4 regions of the Variovorax sp. 38R genome follow, and region 1 is predicted to be linked to each of the others. Evidence: predicted binding sites of a transcription regulator. Region 1 holds the regulator's gene; each other region holds the start of a gene.
The links. Region 1 encodes sigma-54, which starts transcription at its own class of promoters, with help from an activator protein. Its sites were predicted from a motif close to TGGCANGNAANCTGCTTT; they were not measured.
Positions count from the first base shown of each region.

Region 2: a site for sigma-54 is predicted at 2,430-2,447, ahead of IG196_RS30110 (pilin). Genes of this name have one in related genera too.
Region 3: a site for sigma-54 is predicted at 2,159-2,176, ahead of nirB (nitrite reductase large subunit NirB). Genes of this name have one in related genera too.
Region 4: a site for sigma-54 is predicted at 1,679-1,696, ahead of IG196_RS00145 (TorF family putative porin). Genes of this name have one in related genera too.

Region 1 is NZ_CP062121.1:305,152-309,210, reverse strand. Features, by position in the region: gene IG196_RS01350 (phospholipase D family protein) at 1-1,393, opposite strand, end outside; gene rpoN (RNA polymerase factor sigma-54) at 1,404-2,996, opposite strand; gene lptB (LPS export ABC transporter ATP-binding protein) at 3,014-3,811, opposite strand; gene lptA (lipopolysaccharide transport periplasmic protein LptA) at 3,808-4,059, opposite strand, start outside.
Region 2 is NZ_CP062121.1:6,483,853-6,487,911, forward strand. Features, by position in the region: gene IG196_RS30105 (PilC/PilY family type IV pilus protein) at 1-806, shown strand, start outside; gene IG196_RS30110 (pilin) at 1,884-2,372, opposite strand; gene IG196_RS30115 (3',5'-cyclic-nucleotide phosphodiesterase) at 2,575-3,378, opposite strand; gene IG196_RS30120 (CHASE2 domain-containing protein) at 3,408-4,059, opposite strand, start outside.
Region 3 is NZ_CP062121.1:5,859,331-5,863,389, reverse strand. Features, by position in the region: gene nirB (nitrite reductase large subunit NirB) at 1-1,949, opposite strand, end outside; gene IG196_RS27160 (YbaK/EbsC family protein) at 2,401-2,889, shown strand; gene IG196_RS27155 (DUF1289 domain-containing protein) at 2,886-3,155, shown strand; gene IG196_RS27150 (2-hydroxychromene-2-carboxylate isomerase) at 3,152-3,796, shown strand; gene IG196_RS27145 (MFS transporter) at 3,992-4,059, shown strand, end outside.
Region 4 is NZ_CP062121.1:36,275-40,333, reverse strand. Features, by position in the region: gene IG196_RS00155 (ammonium transporter) at 1-330, opposite strand, end outside; gene glnK (P-II family nitrogen regulator) at 360-698, opposite strand; gene IG196_RS00145 (TorF family putative porin) at 769-1,635, opposite strand; gene IG196_RS00140 (YifB family Mg chelatase-like AAA ATPase) at 1,853-3,301, shown strand; gene IG196_RS00135 (serine/threonine-protein kinase) at 3,314-4,059, opposite strand, start outside.

The DNA of each region.
Region 1 (4,059 bases):
CCATCTCGGGGCTGCGGATGAACAGGCCGATCTCGGTGTTGTGGATCTCGGAGCGCGGATCGAAATTCATCGAGCCGACGAACAGGATGCGCTGGTCGATCACCGCCGACTTGGCGTGCAGCCGCCCCACCGACGTGCCGAACAGACCCAGCCGCACGCTGCGCCGCGTGCGCGCGGAACTCAGCTCGTGCAGCTCGGCGCCCAGCGCGAGCATGTCGGCGCGGTAGCGGCGGTAGGCGGTGTGGACCAGCGGCTCGTCGGTGGCCGCGAGCGAGTTGGTGACCACGCTGATCTTCACGTTGCGCCCGCGGATCTCGCGCATCACCTCCAGCCCCGACGCGCCCGGGATCAGGTAGGGCGAGACCAGCGTCACCTCGCTGCGCGCGCGGCGCATCTGCTCGACCACGTTGTAGCGCACGCTGTCGACATCGAGCAGCGGCACGCCGCCATACGACGCGGTCTTGCCGATCACGCGGTCGGGCGAATCGGCGTACGCCTCGGCGGTGGTCCAGATCAGGCCGAGCTTGCCGGCATCAAGGTCGTCGGCCACCGGGCTGTAGCCGAGCAGGTCGTTGGGCGCGGGCTTGGGCGGCGGGGGTGTGGTGTCGGGGCCGGTGGCGGCGTCGAAGCGGCGCTGCAGTTCTTCGCGCGGCAGGTCGGTGCGCACGACGGAGCCGATCGGGCGCACGTGCGGGCTGTTCCAGTACTGGTCGAACAGCACGCCCAGGCGCGGGATCAATGCGCCCGTGACGAAGGTGTCGAGATCGATGAAGTTCTGGCCCGAGGTGCGCCGGAAGTACTGGTTGCCGATGTTGCGCCCGCCCGCCACCGCCATCGCGCCGTCGGCGATGAAGAGCTTGTTGTGCATGCGGCGATTGACGCGGCTGAAGTCGAACAGCGACGCGGTGAAGCGCTTGAGCAGGCTGCCGCGCCCGGCCGGGAACGGGTTGAACAGGCGCAGCTCCACGTTCGGCGTGGCGGCCAGGCCGAGCAGCAGCTCGTCTTCGCCGGACGTGTACAGGTCGTCCATCAACAGGCGCACGCGCACGCCGCGCTGGGCGGCGTCGCGCAGGGTGCGCAGCAGGTAGCGACCGGTCTCGTCGTTCTCGATCTGGTAGTACTGCACGTCGAGCGTGCGCTGCGCGCGGCGCGCGAGCTGCAGCCGCGTGTCGAAGGCGAAGTCGCCACCGGGCATGAGGCGAAAGCCGCTGAGGTCGGGGTCGGGCTGCGAGGCCAGCGCGATCTTGCCGAGCGCAGTGTCGGCCGAGACGGCGATGGCCTGGGTGGGTGCGCGCGGTGCTTCGTCGGGCAGCGTGGCGCAGCCGGTGAACAGCAACGCCGCCGCGATGACGAAAACCCAATGCCCACAGCGCGACAGCAGGCGACGGGTCATCGTCGGCTTTCTACAGGGCCTTGCGCAGGTTGGCGGGCGCGATGCGCAGCGCTTCGCGGTACTTGGCCACGGTGCGGCGCGCGCACTCGATGCCCTGCTCTTTCAGCATCTCGGAAATCTGGCTGTCGGACAGCGGCTTCTTGATGCTCTCGGAGCTCACGAACTGCTTGATGAGCGCGCGCACTGCTGTGCTCGACGCGTTGCCGCCGGTCTCGGTGCCCAGCGCCGAACCGAAGAAGTACTTGAGCTCGACGGTGCCGAAGGGCGTCGACATGTACTTGGCGGTGGTCACGCGCGAGATGGTCGATTCGTGCAGGCCCAGCTCGTCGGCGATCTCGCGCAGCACCAGCGGGCGCATCGCGAGTTCGCCGTGCACGAAGTAGCTCTTCTGCCGTTCGACGATGGCGTTGCTCACGCGCAGGATGGTGTCGAAGCGCTGCTGGATGTTCTTGATGAACCAGCGCGCCTCCTGCAGCCGCTGCGACAGCGCCTGGCTGCCCTCGCCCTTGTGCGCCTTGAGCGCACCGGCGTAGATGTCGTGCACGCGCAGGCGCGGCATGACCTCGGGGTTCAGCATGACGCGGAACTTGATGTTGGTGCCGCGGCCCGTCTTGGTGACGATCACGTCGGGCACGACGATGTTGCGTTCGACGTCGACAAAACGGCGGCCCGGCTTGGGCTCCAGGCGCGCAATGATCTGCAGCGCCGAGCGCACCAGCTCTTCGTTCGTGCGCGTGAGCGTGGCCAGGCGCTTGAAGTCGCGCCGCGCGAGCAGCTCCATCGGCTGCTTGCAGATCGCGATGGCGGTCTTGCGCACGAGCGCTTCGGCCTCGGTCTCGTCTTCGTTCGCGAGCGCCTTCAGCTGGATGCTCAGGCATTCGCCGAGGTCGCGCGCGCCGACACCGACGGGCTCCAGACTCTGCAGCAGGCCGAGCGCCACCTGAAAGTGGTGCACGAGGTCGTCGAACTGGTCGTTGTCGTCGCCCGCCAGGCCCGAGGCCAATGCGGGCAGCGAGTCTTCGAGGTAGCCGTCGTCGTTGAGCGATTCGATCAAAAAGCGCAGCGCGGCGCAGTCGTTTTCGTTGAGCCGCAGGGTCAGCGCCTGGCGGTGCAGGAACGATTGCAGCGACTCCTGGCTGCGCGCGAGTTCGGTGGCGTCGGCGCGCTCGTCATCGCCGAGGTTGTTCTGGCGTGCGGGCGCGTCGCTGCCCCACTCGCTGTCGTCGGGCGCCATCTCGACGGTGCCGTCGCCTTCCCAGTCGGGCTCGCGCTCGGTGATCTCGGCGGCGGGGCCGTCGGATTCCGGTGTGGACGTGGTCGCTTCGCTGGAAGCGGTGGAGGCACTGGGGGCGGACGGCGCGAAATCGCCCTCGCCGCTGTCACCACCGTCGTCGCGCGGCACGGGCGTGTCGACAGCATCGAGCCCGAATTCCTCGCGCGCCGCTTCTTCCGCGGTGCGTTCGAGGAACGGGTTCTCGTCCAGCATCTGCTCCACCTCCTGGCTCAGTTCGAGCGTGGAGAGTTGGAGCAGGCGAATGGACTGCTGCAGCTGCGGCGTGAGCGCCAGATGCTGCGAGACGCGAAGGGACAGCCCTTGCTTCATGGAGACGCGCCCCTCCCTTACATGCGGAAGTGCTCGCCCAGGTACACCCTGCGTACCTCGGCGTTGTCGACGATCTCCGAGGGTGTGCCTTGTGCCAGCACGTGCCCGTCGCTGATGATGAACGCGTGATCGCAGATGCCCAGCGTTTCACGCACGTTGTGGTCGGTGATGAGCACGCCGATGCCGCGCTCTTTCAGGAAACTGATGATCCGCTGGATCTCGATCACGGCGATCGGGTCGATGCCGGCGAAGGGCTCGTCCAGCAGGATGAAGCGCGGTTGCGTGGCCAGCGCGCGTGCAATTTCGACGCGGCGGCGCTCGCCGCCCGACAGCGCGAGCGCGGGCGAATCGCGCAGGTGATCGACGCGCAGGTCGGACAGCAGGTCGGCCAGTCGCTCTTCGGTGGCCTGCTTCGACAACGGCACCATGCGGCCGTTGGCGTCGGGCTCGCGCTGCAGCTCGAGCACGGCACGCACGTTTTCCTCGACCGTGAGCTTGCGGAAGATCGAGGCTTCCTGCGGCAGGTAGCTCAGGCCCATGCGCGCGCGGCGGTGAATGGGCATGTGGGCGATGGGCTCGCCGTCGATGGTGATCTCGCCGGCATCGGCGCGCACCAGCCCGACGATCATGTAGAACGAGGTGGTCTTGCCCGCGCCGTTGGGGCCGAGCAGTCCGACGACCTCACCCTTCTGCACATCGAGCGAAACGTCTTTCACGACCGTGCGGCTGCCGTAGCTCTTCTTGAGGCCGCGCGCCACGAGGCGGCTGCCGGGGACGCCGTCGGCGGTCGTCTGGGTTCCTGCGGTTTCGATCACTTGCGCCCTTCCCCATCGGTGCTGCCGCCCAGCGTGGTGCTCGGGCGCAGCCCGGCGCCGGGCGCGGGGGTGGGTGCCGGAGCGGCGGGCTTCTTGCCGCCGGCTGCCGGTGCGGAGCCGCCCGCCGCCGGGGCCGCGGCGGCCTTCGGCGTGAGGATGGCCTTCACGCGGCCACCGCTGCCCCCCGAGACGCCGGCGTTCGGCGGCACGAGGGAGCCGTTGACGGTGTAGGTGTCGTTGCTCTGGTC
Region 2 (4,059 bases), 690 kb from region 1:
CGCAGGCGTCGGCCTATGTGCAGGACTTTTCCGATGGCACCGCCGATGCCGTGTATGCAGGCGATCTCAACGGACAGGTGTGGCGCTTTGATCTCACGGCGGCCAGGGCCGACACAACCACTTACCCCGCGCCCACCCGCATTGCCAATCTCACCGATGGCGCGACGACGCCCCAAGCGCAGCCGATCACCACGCAGCCGTTGATCGAGATCCAGCCATTGACGAAGAAGCGCTTCGTGCTGGTGGGCACGGGCCGCTTGCTGGACGCCAGCGACATTCAGTCAGCCCAGGAGCAAAGCTACTACGCTCTCATCGACGGCACAGCCAGCGCGTTCACCCCGGTCGGCACTGGCAACTTCCCCATTGCGCGCAGCAACCTGCAGGCAGTAGCCGATTTGACGCAAGGCATTGCACTGACGGCGACCAGCCGCGGCTGGTACATCAACCTGGGCGTGACCAACAGAGTCGGCTGGCGCGCGGTCAATGCATCGACCTCGTACAGCGGCGTGGTCGCGTTCTCCACCCTGCAGACCGCAGGCGACGCCTGCGCCCCCTCGGGCACCAGCCGTGTCTATGCCATCGACTTCGGTACAGGCAGGTCGGCGTTGGTGGACGCCAACGGCAACCTGATTGCTTATGCGGCAGCGGGTGCGGCGGTGAACGACGTGCGCTTCCTCAGCGTCGATGGTTCTACGCGGCTGGTCAGCGGGGATGTGAAGGGAAACATGCAGAACAACCCCATTAAATTGCCTGGTGCGTTGGGGTTGCGGCTTCTTAATTGGCGAGAAGTGCCTACGGTGGATTGAGGAAGAGCGTGGCGGCGTAGGTCAGCGCGTATCGGTCTGCGACCTTAAGTCCACCCCTCTGATCAGGAGCGGCTCGGCCTTTCCTCTCAAAGACGAGGAATCTGTACACCGGTTCACGCAGCGCTGCCCGCTGCGTGAGCCAACGCAACTGCCGGTGGCTCTGCTCAAGCAGTTGGCCAACTTGCGCGGGTTGATGGTGTTGCCCGGGCGTAAGCCCGTGGTCGACGCAGAACCGCATCTCGACACCCCGATCTCCAGGCGCTCGCGATGTAGCTGGCATCCATTTTCTCGATCTGTTGTTGCAACTCCAGCAACGCGTGCAGGTCATTGGCGGCATAGGCTTGGTTCGTCTTCTGGATCAGCGCCGCCTTGACGTCGCGCTGCTACGCGTCGGTTTCGCAGTCGGGTGCAGGGCCGTGGCGAGCTTGTGGAAAATTACGCGGCGAACAGCGCCTTGAGTCGTTCATCGCCGTTGCCGCCGTGCGCATGCAGCAGTTCGCTGGCGGCGCACACCAGTTCGTCCAGTGCGAACGTTCATTGCCTGCGTGCGACCTAGGTTGTCTTCCATCGGCAGCCGTTCTTGCGCATGGGCCTAGCAGTAGGTTCCGATGCCGCCGTGCCACGCCGTCAGCGTCAGACGGGCCTTTTCGGATCTGGCGGATCGGGGTGTTCAAGTGTTTCTGCGGCGGTGTTAGTGCAGGGCCGGCTTCGTGGGAGGAGGCGTGCAGGCGCGCATCGGGCGAATTCGGAATCGACGGCAGAAGACCGCGCTGTCGATGAGCGCCTACGTGTCAACGAGCCGAAACGAGCCGAGCCCCTTGCATCGGCAAATGACGCTGTTGGAAATTGGAGTCCGACTCGTCTTTCCCCGTTTTTTCGGATGATGCCGAACACCGAGCATGCTTGCGCAGCCACACCAGTGCCGTCGAGCGCTCCGGATGCTGTAGCGCTCTTGTGCCGTGAACTCGCCTTTCTCTCCCGTTGACTTTCCTTTGAGGGAAAGGTGTCAATCTTGAGCAGGACAGATCAGCAGACGCAAAAAAGCCGCCCGAAGGCGGCTTCCAGCTAGCGCAAGAATTACGCGCCAGTGCAGGTCTTGGGGACGTACTTCTGAAGAATGTTGGAGGTGCATGTCCACACGAACGAACCCGTGTCGGCATTGCTCAGGGTCAGCGTGAGGGTCTTGGAAATCAGGGGGGTGGCAACGCCAGAGCCTTGCATCGTTGCAACGATGGTGCAGCCGCCGCCAGCAGCAGCGGTGCCGCCCGCAGTCGTCTTCAGCACATACTTGCCCTTGATGTCCGTATCGACGGCCATGCTAGACGCTTTGGCTGTGGCCGCGTCGGTGTTGGTGGCACAGGTCGCGTCTTGCGTGAACTTCTCCGTCACAGCGATCCGCTGGCCTTCTGCCAAGGAGATTGCTTCTGTCACTTGGGCGCGTGCGACGTAATCCTGATACGCCGGCAGCGCAACAGCAGCCAAGATACCAATGATCGCCACAACGATCATCAATTCGATCAGGGTGAAACCCTTTTGCACATTGCGTGCGATAGAACGACGGTTCATTCGATTAACTCCAGGTTGGTTTGTAGAGCCCGGGAACCAGCCCGGAGCGGGATAACTTCCGCAGCATCCGTGCCACCCGGCTTCCCCGCCCTGCAGCCCTCTTTTGGGCCGACTTTGGTCACAAGATAGTTACATGATGTGACACAACTCGCACTCAGATGCCAATTGTGTCGACAAATTTGTCATGCCCGACCGGGCCCGATCAAAAGGTCAGCACCCCGTTCGCCTTGAGCCAGCGGATATCCCGCTGCGCCAGCCCTGCCACTTCCCGCCCCGCCAGCATCTCGATCTGGCTCATGATTTCTTCGGTCTCCGCCGGCTTGGTGTGGGTGATGTAGATCGGGTATTGCTTGCCCGGGTCGATCTGCGCCAGCTCGTGCGCCAGCGCCACCGGTGACAGGTGCAGGCTGCGTTCGGCCAAAGCCTCTTCGCGGGAGCTGAAAGCCGTCTCGATGACCAGCATCGCCACGTCGATGGCGTTGATGCGCTCCCAGAAAGGCGGGTTGCGCTCGGTGTCGCCGCTGAAGACCCAGTGGGCGCCGCCTTCGGCCCGGCGGATGGCGAAGCCGCAGGCCGGCACGGTGTGGACCGCCGGCAGCACCTCGATCAGCTTGGGGGCGTCGCTGCCCAGCGCGAGGCGTTGCCCGACCGCGATCTCGTGAAAGCTCACGAACGGCGATTCGGGGCTGGGAATGCGTTCGAAATTCGGCCAGATGACGTTGTTGAACACGTGTGCCCGCAGCGCGTCGATGGTGGCTGCCAGGGCGTGCACGCGCAACGGCCGGGTGCGGCGGCTGCCGACGGCGTCAAGCATCAGGGGCAGGGCGGCGATGTGGTCGAGGTGCGAGTGGGTGAGCACCACGTCGTCGATGGCGGCCATCTCGTCGAGGGTGAGATCGCCGACGCCCGTGCCGGCGTCCACGAGCAGGTCCGCATCGACCAGGAACGAGGTGGTGCGGCAGTCCTTGGCGATGGCGCCCGAGCAACCCAGCACGCGTACCTGCATTGTGGAAGACCCCTTGGTTGCGTCTGTCGTCATTTGGTGTCGAACCGGGTGGCGCCGTCCCAGTCCGGGTCTTGCGGGCGTAGCGCCATCGAGGCTAAACGCTGGGCATAGAGCTGGTAAAGGACTTTTTTGGCATCCGCGGCGAGCAGGGGAGCCAGCAAGTTTCGGCCCAGCGCCCAATCCTGGCGGCGGTAGGCAGCGAGCACCTGGTTCCAGCGGTCGAGCTGCTGCCGCGTCGTGTCCTGCGCCTCGGCGCCGGCCTGCGCCGAAAGCGGGGTGTAGATGGCGACGGCCTGGGCCTTGCCCTTGACGCGCACGCTGTCGAGTTCCTGCCAGATGAAGCCGGGCGCCGCCTCGCGGGTCGCGCCGCTGGCCACGATCTCGACGCCGTAGTGTCCACTCAAGCCCTCCAGCCGCGCCGCGAGATTGACCGCGTCGCCGACGACGGTATAGCTGCGGCGCGCGGTGGAGCCCATGTCGCCGACGCTCATGAGGCCGCTGTTCAGACCAATGCCGGCGCTGATTTCGGGACGGCCGCTCGCGCGGTGCTGGCGGTTGATGTCGTGCACGGCGGTGGCCATGTCGAGCGCGGCCTGCACGGCGAGCGCGGCGTGGTCGGGGGTGTCGATCGGCGCGCCCCAGAAAGCCATGACGCAGTCGCCCATGTATTTGTCGACGGTG
Region 3 (4,059 bases), 1.3 Mb from region 1:
CTGTCGTCCACGCCGTAGCGGCACCAGGTGGAGCCCACGCAGCTCTTCACCGTGCGCAGCGACTTGCCGTAGGCATGGCCCGACTCGAAGCCGGCGGCGATGAGTTCTTCCCAGATGGACGGCAACTGCTCGACGCGCGCGCCGAACATGTCCACGCGCGCACCGCCGGTGATCTTGGTGTACAGGCCGTACTTCTTGGCCACCTGGCCCACGGCGATCAGCCCGTCGGGCGTGACCTCGCCGCCGGGCATGCGCGGCACCACGGAGTAGGTGCCGTCCTTCTGGATGTTGCCCAGGAAGTAGTCGTTGCTGTCCTGCAGGCCGGCCAGGTCTTTCTTGAGCACGAACTCGTTCCAGCACGAGGCGAAGATGCTCGCGGCGGTCGGCTTGCAGATGTCGCAGCCCAGGCCCTTGCCGTGCTTCGTGAGCAGGTCGGCGAAGCTGCGGATCTCGCCCACGCGGATGAGGTGGTACAGCTCCTGGCGCGAGTAGGGGAAGTGCTCGCACAGGTGGTTGTTCACGGCCATGCCGCGCTTGGCCATTTCCATCTTCATGACCTGCGTGACCAGCGGCACGCAGCCGCCGCAGGTGGCGCCGGCCTGGGTGCAGGCCTTCATCTCGGCGGGCGTGCACGCGCCCTGGCCCACGGCCTCGCAGATCTGGCCTTTGGTGACGCTGTTGCACGAGCAGATCTGCGCGCTGTCGGGCAGGGCCTCGACGCCCAGGCCCGGCTTGGCCTTGCCGTCGCTGGACGGCAGGATGAGGAACTCGGGCTCGTCGGGCAGCGCGATGCCGTTGAGCGCCAGCTGCAGCAGCGTGCCGTACTCGCTGGCGTCGCCGACCAGCACCGCGCCCAAGAGCTGCTTGCCGTCTTCGCTGACGACGATCTTCTTGTAGACCTGCTTGCGCTCGTCGATGTATTGGTAGGCGCGCGACTTCGGTGTCTTGCCGTGCGCGTCGCCGATGCTGGCGACGTCGACGCCCATCAGCTTGAGCTTGGTGCTCAGGTCGGCGCCGGTGAAGGCGGCGTCGTCCTGGCCGGCGATGTGGCGGGCGGCCACGCGGGCCATGTCGTAGCCCGGCGCGACGAGGCCGAAGGTCTGTTCGTTCCACGAGGCGCATTCGCCGATGGCGTAGACGTTGCGGTCGCTGGTGCGGCAGTGGCTGTCGATCGCCACGCCGCCGCGCGGGCCCACGGCCAGCAGGCTCTGGCGCGCCAGTTCGTCGCGCGGGCGGATGCCGGCGGAGAACACGATCATGTCGGTCTCCAGGTGCGTGCCGTCGGCGAACACCATGCGGTGCCGTGCGCTCGCGCCGTCGACGATCTCCACCGTGTTGCGGCCGGTGTGCACATGAAGGCCCAGCGCTTCGATGCTGCCGCGCAATGCACGGCCGCCGCCTTCGTCGACCTGCACGGCCATGAGGCGCGGCGCGAACTCGACCACGTGTGTTTCCAGGCCCATGTCGCGCAGCGCCTTGGCGCATTCCAGGCCCAGCAGGCCGCCGCCCACCACCACGCCGCTGCGCGACTTGGCGCCGCAGGCCTTCATGGCGTCCAGGTCCTCGATGGTGCGGTAGACAAAGCAGTTCGGCCGGTCGCGGCCCGGCACGGCCGGCACGAAGGGGTTGGAGCCGGTGGCCAGCACCAGCTTGTCGTAGGCGATCACCTCGCCGTCGGCCGTGGTGACGGTGTTGTTGCGCCGCTCGATGGCCGCCGCGCGGGCCGCCAGGCGCAGCGTGAAGCCGCTGCGCTCGAAGAAGCCGGACTCGACCAGCGACAGGTCGTCGGCCGTCTTGCCGGAGAAATATTCGGACAGGTGCACCCGGTCGTAAGCCGGGCGCGGCTCTTCGCACAGCACGGTGACCTGTGCGCCGGGAAGGCCGAGCGTGTGGAGTTGCTCGAGGAATTTGTGGCCGACCATGCCGTGGCCGATGACTGCGATCTTCATTGGGGGTCCTGCACGCAACCGGCCCTGGAAGGCGCCCCCTCAGCCGCTGTCGAACAGACAGCGTCGTTGGGGCCCCCGCGACGGAACGGATGCGAAATGGGTTGGAGCAGACGAACCGGCGGCGGGCGGCCATCGGTGCGCTTGAACCCCGCCGTCGTTAGCGGAGGCACTGCGAACCCGCCGCAGAGGCCGGTGGGTCGCAACCGTGTTCAGCAATAAGCGTGCCGCGCTCGAAAGCCCGTGTGGCGGGCCTCATCGGCCGATGGCGCACCGAAAGCGGACCGGGCGCGGCGCGGAACGCACGGGCGTCGTGCGCCGGCGCTCTCCGCATTGGTGCGCCGGGCTTGAAGGGTGAGCGGAGGCGGTGGCGTCGGTGCGCGGGGCTTTTCCGTATGCTCGGGGCCTTGCAACGCAGGGCGAACGCCCCCACGAACCTCGAAGAACTCTTGCCATGTGCGGCTCCGAACTCCATTCCCTCCCTGAAGGTGTCCAGCGCGTCTCCCGCGTGCTGCAGGACGCCGGCCACCCCCATGCGCCCCGCATGCTCGACGACGCCTGCCGCACCGCGCAGCAGGCTGCCGACGCGCTCGGCATCTCGGTCGGGCAGATCGCCAAGAGCATCATCTTCCGCCGCAAGAGCGACGAAGCGGCGGTGCTGGTCATCACCTCGGGCGACAAGCGCGTCGACGAGAAAAAGGTCGATGCCATCGTCGGCAAGACCGGCCGCGCCGACGCCGACTTCGTGAAGGCGCGCACCGGCTTCACCATCGGCGGCGTGTCGCCGGTGGGCCATGTGACGAAACCCGTGGTGCTGATCGACCGCGAGCTGTTCCGCTTCGAGGAAATCTGGGCCGCTGCGGGCCACCCGCATGCCGTGTTCCAGCTGCACCCGAACGATTTAGAGAAGCTCACCGGCGCGCCGGTGGCCGACGTGGTGTGAACTTCGACGAAGCGCACGCGCTCGCCGACCGCGCCACCGCCGTGCAGCGCATGGAGGGCGAGGTGCCGTCGCCGTGCTCGTCGGTGTGCCGCATGGACCGCCTGAGCGGCTTCTGCGAAGGGTGCCTGCGCACCATTCCCGAGATCGCCGGCTGGAGCAAGATGGAAGACGACACGCGGCGCCAGGTGTGGCGCGCGATCGAACTGCGCGCCCAGGCGGGCATCTGGCGCGTGCCCGAAACCACCCCCGGAGACACCGACGCATGAAGCACATCGACTTTTATCTCGACTTCATTTCGCCCTACGCGCACCTCGCGTTCGAGCACCTGCCCGAGGCGCTCGAAGGCCTGAGCGTGAGCGTGGCCTACAAGCCCGTGCTGCTGGGCGCGCTGCTCAAGCACCACGGCCAGCTCGGCCCGGCCGAGATTCCTTCCAAGCGCAGCTGGACCTACCGCCACGTGCTGTGGCTGGGCCAGGCGCACGGCATCCCCATCGAGATGCCGGCCTCGCATCCTTACAACCCGCTGCCGCACCTGCGCCTGGCCGTGGCCACGGGCGACGACGGCAGCATCAACCGCCTGGCGGCCGAGACCCTCTTTCGCCACGTGTGGCGCGGCGGTGAAGAAGCGGGCGACGCCACGCGGCTGGCCGCGCTCACCGCGCAGCTGCAACCGAAGCGCGATGTGAACGGCGACGAGAACAAGGCCTTGCTCAAGCGCAACACCGACGAGGCCGTGGCGCAGGGTGTGTTCGGCGTGCCGTGCTACGTGGTCGACGGTCGCCTGTTCTGGGGCTTCGACGGCCTCGCGATGCTGCGCGCCTACCTGCAGGGCGACGCCTGGTTCGACGGTCCGCAATGGACCGGCGCCGACCAGCGGCCCTCCTTGCTGCGCAGCAGCAAGGGCTGAAAAGCCCGGATGAGGACAAACCCGCGCAGGGTCTTTGTTTCTTACAAGCTGAAACGTGCAGCGCGGGTTTCACCCTAAACCGTAAGCGCCGGTTCAGTTTCGCGAAAGCCTCGGGTCAGTCGCGCCTCCAAGAATGCCTCACGGTCCCGAATGCCGGGCACCGATGAACGCATACATACACACCAGGAGACGACGATGGCAGCCACGCTAGATTCAAGGGGAATGCCGCATCCGGCCCCCCGGCCCATGTCCGCGGAGGAGAA
Region 4 (4,059 bases), 270 kb from region 1:
CGACAGCATGTTCTTGGAGCGGCCCAGGCCGCCGTAGAACAGCGCCAGGCCAGGGATGGTCATCAGGATCACGAGCAGCGTCGAGGTGAGCATCCAGGCGGTGTCGCCGGAGTCGACCTTGGGCGCGGGTGCGGCAGCCGGTGCGGCAGGTGCGGCCTCTGCGGCAGCGGGCGCTGCAGCAGCGGCAGGTGCCGGTGCGGCGGCCGCAGGCGCGGCAGGTGCCGATGCAGCGGGTGCCTCAGCGGTAGCGGCGGGTGCCTGGGCCATCGCCGAAGTGCCGGCGACGAAGACGCTCAAACCGAGCGCAAGAGAGACAAGAAGTTTTTTCATGGTCGTTGTTCTTTCGGGCCAGGAATCGGTCAGAGGGCTTCGCGGCCCGTTTCGCCGGTGCGGATGCGCACGACCTGCTCGAGGTTGTAGACAAAGATCTTGCCGTCGCCGATCTTCCCGGTGCGCGCGGCCCCCTCGACCGCCTCGATCACGCGATCGACCAGCTCGTCGGAGATGGCCGCCTCGATCTTCACCTTGGGCAGGAAGTCGACCACGTACTCGGCACCGCGGTACAGCTCGGTGTGGCCCTTCTGGCGACCGAAGCCCTTCACTTCCGTGACGGTGATCCCCTGCACGCCGATGGCCGAGAGTGCTTCACGCACCTCGTCGAGCTTGAACGGTTTGATGATGGCTGTGACCAGCTTCATGATGAGTTGCTCCTTCTGGATGGATGAAAGGCGGCGCGGCAACGTGGGCCGCGCCTGGTTGTTGTGTCGATTACAGCGTCTTCGTCAGCGTGAGGATGAAGCGCGCCTTGTTGGGCGAGTAGTAGGTGGTGCCGAAGGTACCGAAGTCGGGGATGTCGATGCCCGGGTAGGCCACGACCTGGTAGTTGGACTTCTTGTTGGCGCCCTGCACCGAACCCGTGAGCGTCAGGCCGCTGCCGAAGTCGTAGGTCGCGCCGACGTTGTAGTCGACGTAGCTCTTGTAGCCCAGGCTGCGGATGTCGCTCGACATGTTGGTGAAGCCGACGGCAGCCTTGAGCGTGACCTTGGGCACGATCTCCTTGCTGTAGGCCAGGTTCAGGTAGCCGGTGTTGCGGCCCTTCAGGCCCGAGCCCGTCTTGGCGCCGGCGTAGCCGAAGTAGTCCTTGGACACGGTGTGCGAGTACTTGGCCGTGAACGAGCCGAAGCTCTCGTTGGCGTAGGTGGCACCCACGTAGAGCTCGGTGGTGTTGCCCACCGAGTTGCCCGGGTAGATGTAGGTGAGCGCACCGACGTCCATGTCGACCGGGCCGGCCTTGAACTTGTAGCCGCCGTACAGGTCGCTCTCGATGCTGTTGCCCTTGAGCCAGTTGACGCTGGAGTTCCAGTTGCCGACGTAGAAGCCGCTGTCGCCGAAGGCGTAGTCGAAGCCGCCCTGGATGGCGGGCTTGAAGCCCTTGGTCTTGGCGTAGTCGTTCTTGCCGATCATGTCCTGGTCCTGGCCGCGGAACTTGTAGTTCGTGGTCAGGGTGACATTGCCCGTGAGCAGGGGCGCGGGCGCCGGTGCGGCGGCGTCGGCGGCCTGGGCCATGGCGGCGCCGGAGGCGGTCAGTGCGGTGGCCAGAACGATCAACGCCTGGGCGGCGGTACGGTGCGTCATCAGGGAACTCCTCGCAAGTGTGTTGTTGGACCTGAGCACCCTCAAAGCAGGGAGCGTGCCAAAGTGCGCAAATACCGCCCCGGCCAGAGGGCGGCGATGCCCGGCAGTGAGCCCCAAATCGTTACAAGCCCTGTTTCCGGCAGTTGCACACGCTTGCACGCTGCACGGTCTTGGGCTTGCATGTCGCAAGCGCACCAACTTGGGGAGAGGGAGAAAAATGAGTCTGTCTTTGGTGCAAAGCCGCGCCTTGCTCGGCCTGGAAGCCGCCGCCGTCACGGTCGAGGTGCATCTGGCGAACGGCCTGCCGAGCTTCACGTTGGTCGGGCTGGCCGAGACCGAGGTCAAGGAAGCGCGCGAACGCGTGCGCTCGGCGATCCAGAACGCCGGGCTCGAATTTCCGACGAACAAGAAGATCGTGGTGAACCTCGCGCCCGCCGATCTGCCGAAGGACTCGGGCCGCTTCGACCTGCCCATCGCCCTGGGCATCCTCGCGGCCAGCGGGCAGATCGAGAACCACCGGCTGGCCGGCCACGAGTTCGCCGGCGAACTGTCGCTGTCGGGCGAGCTGCGTCCCGTGCGCGGCGCGCTCGCGATGGCCGTCGCCACCTACACGCACGGCACCGCCGTGCGGCTGGTGCTGCCCATGGACAGCGCCCACGAGGCCGCGCTGGTGCCCGGCGCCGAGGTGTACGGGGCCAAGCACCTGCTCGACGTGGTGCGGCAGTTCGTCGCCGGCGGCGGCGGGCCCGTCGATGCGAGCGACGACGGCTGGGCCCGCGTGCGCGCCGCGCCCGGCGACGGCGCCCCACGCTATGCCGACCTGGCCGACGTCAAGGGCCACACCGGCGCCAAGCGCGCGCTCGAAATCGCCGCAGCCGGTGGCCACAGCCTCTTGATGGTGGGCGAGCCGGGCTCGGGCAAGTCGATGCTGGCGCACCGCTTCGCCGGCCTGCTGCCGCCGATGAACGTGGACGAGGCGCTGGAAAGCGCGGCCATCGCCAGCCTCGACGGCCGGCTGGCGCCCGAGCGCTGGATGAGCCGCCCGACGGCCACGCCGCACCACACGGCGAGCGCGGTGGCGCTGGTGGGCGGCGGCTCGCCGCCGCGGCCGGGCGAGATCTCGCGCGCGCACCACGGCGTTCTGTTTTTGGACGAGTTCCCCGAGTTCACGCGCGCCGCCCTCGAAGCGCTGCGCGAGCCGCTGGAGACCGGCACCATCACGATCACCCGCGCCGCCCGGCGCGCGGAGTTTCCGGCGCGCTTCCAGCTCATCGCCGCCATGAACCCCTGCCCGTGCGGTTACCTCGGCTCCACGCTGAGGCCCTGCCGCTGCACGCCCGAGCGCGTCGCGCGCTACCAGAGCAAGCTCAGCGGCCCGCTGCTGGACCGCATCGACCTGCACATCGAAGTGGCGGCCGTGTCGGCCCCGCAGCTGCTCGATGCGCCGGCCGGCGAATCGACCGACAGCATCCGTGCGCGTGTGGTGAGCGCACGCGAACGCGCGCTGCAACGCCAGGGCCATGCGAACCAGGCGCTGCAGGGCCGCGCGATCGACACGCACGCGGTGCTCGACAGCGCCGCGCGCCAACTGCTGCAACAGGCAGCCGCGCGGCTGGGCTGGTCGGCGCGCAGCACGCACCGCGCGCTGCGCAGCGGCGCACCCTGACCCGCCCTTCCCTTACTTGAACTCGTGGCTCACGACCGGTGCGGACTTGCTGTCCTGCACCGTCACGCGCTGGCGGTAGGCCGTGAGGTCGCCGTTGCGCACCTCGATCGTGTAGATGCCCGGGCGCAGCGACAGCGACTTGAGCGGCGGGCTCACGCCGCGGTCCGCGCCGTCGACGAAGACCTGGCCCCAGGGCCGGATGTTGAATTGCACGCGGCCCATGCCGGGCGCCGCAGCCGGTAATGGCGGTGGTGCGGCCGGCGGTGCGCCCGCGACCACGGTCGGCACCGGGTTGCTGCCCGCCACGGGCGGCGGCGGTGACTGCCGGTTGAGCTGGGCGATGGCGTTGCGCGCCTCCCGCGCATGCAGGCCGCGGCGGTGGCGCCGCAGGTAGGCCTCGTAGCCTTCGCGGGTGTTCTCGGCCTGGGCGAGGTTCCAGTCTTCCACCTCGGCGACCACGGCGGGGTCGGGGGGCGGCGGCGCTTCGGGTGGTGCTGGCTGGGCCGGCTGCGCGGGTTGTGCGGGCGGGGCCTCGGGCTCGGCCGGCGGTGCAGCCGGTGGCGTGGGCGCGGCAGCGACCGGCACGTTGTCGAGCGGGCTCAGCGGCGCGCTGGCCGACGCGGCGGGCGCGGACGCAGGCGGTGCCCCGGAGGCGGTCCCTGCCGGCGGCATCGCCGCCGGCGGCGCGCCCGGGTCGGACATCGGCGTGCCGGCCGGCGGTGCCGACGCCACCATCGGATCGGATGGCGCCTTGGCCG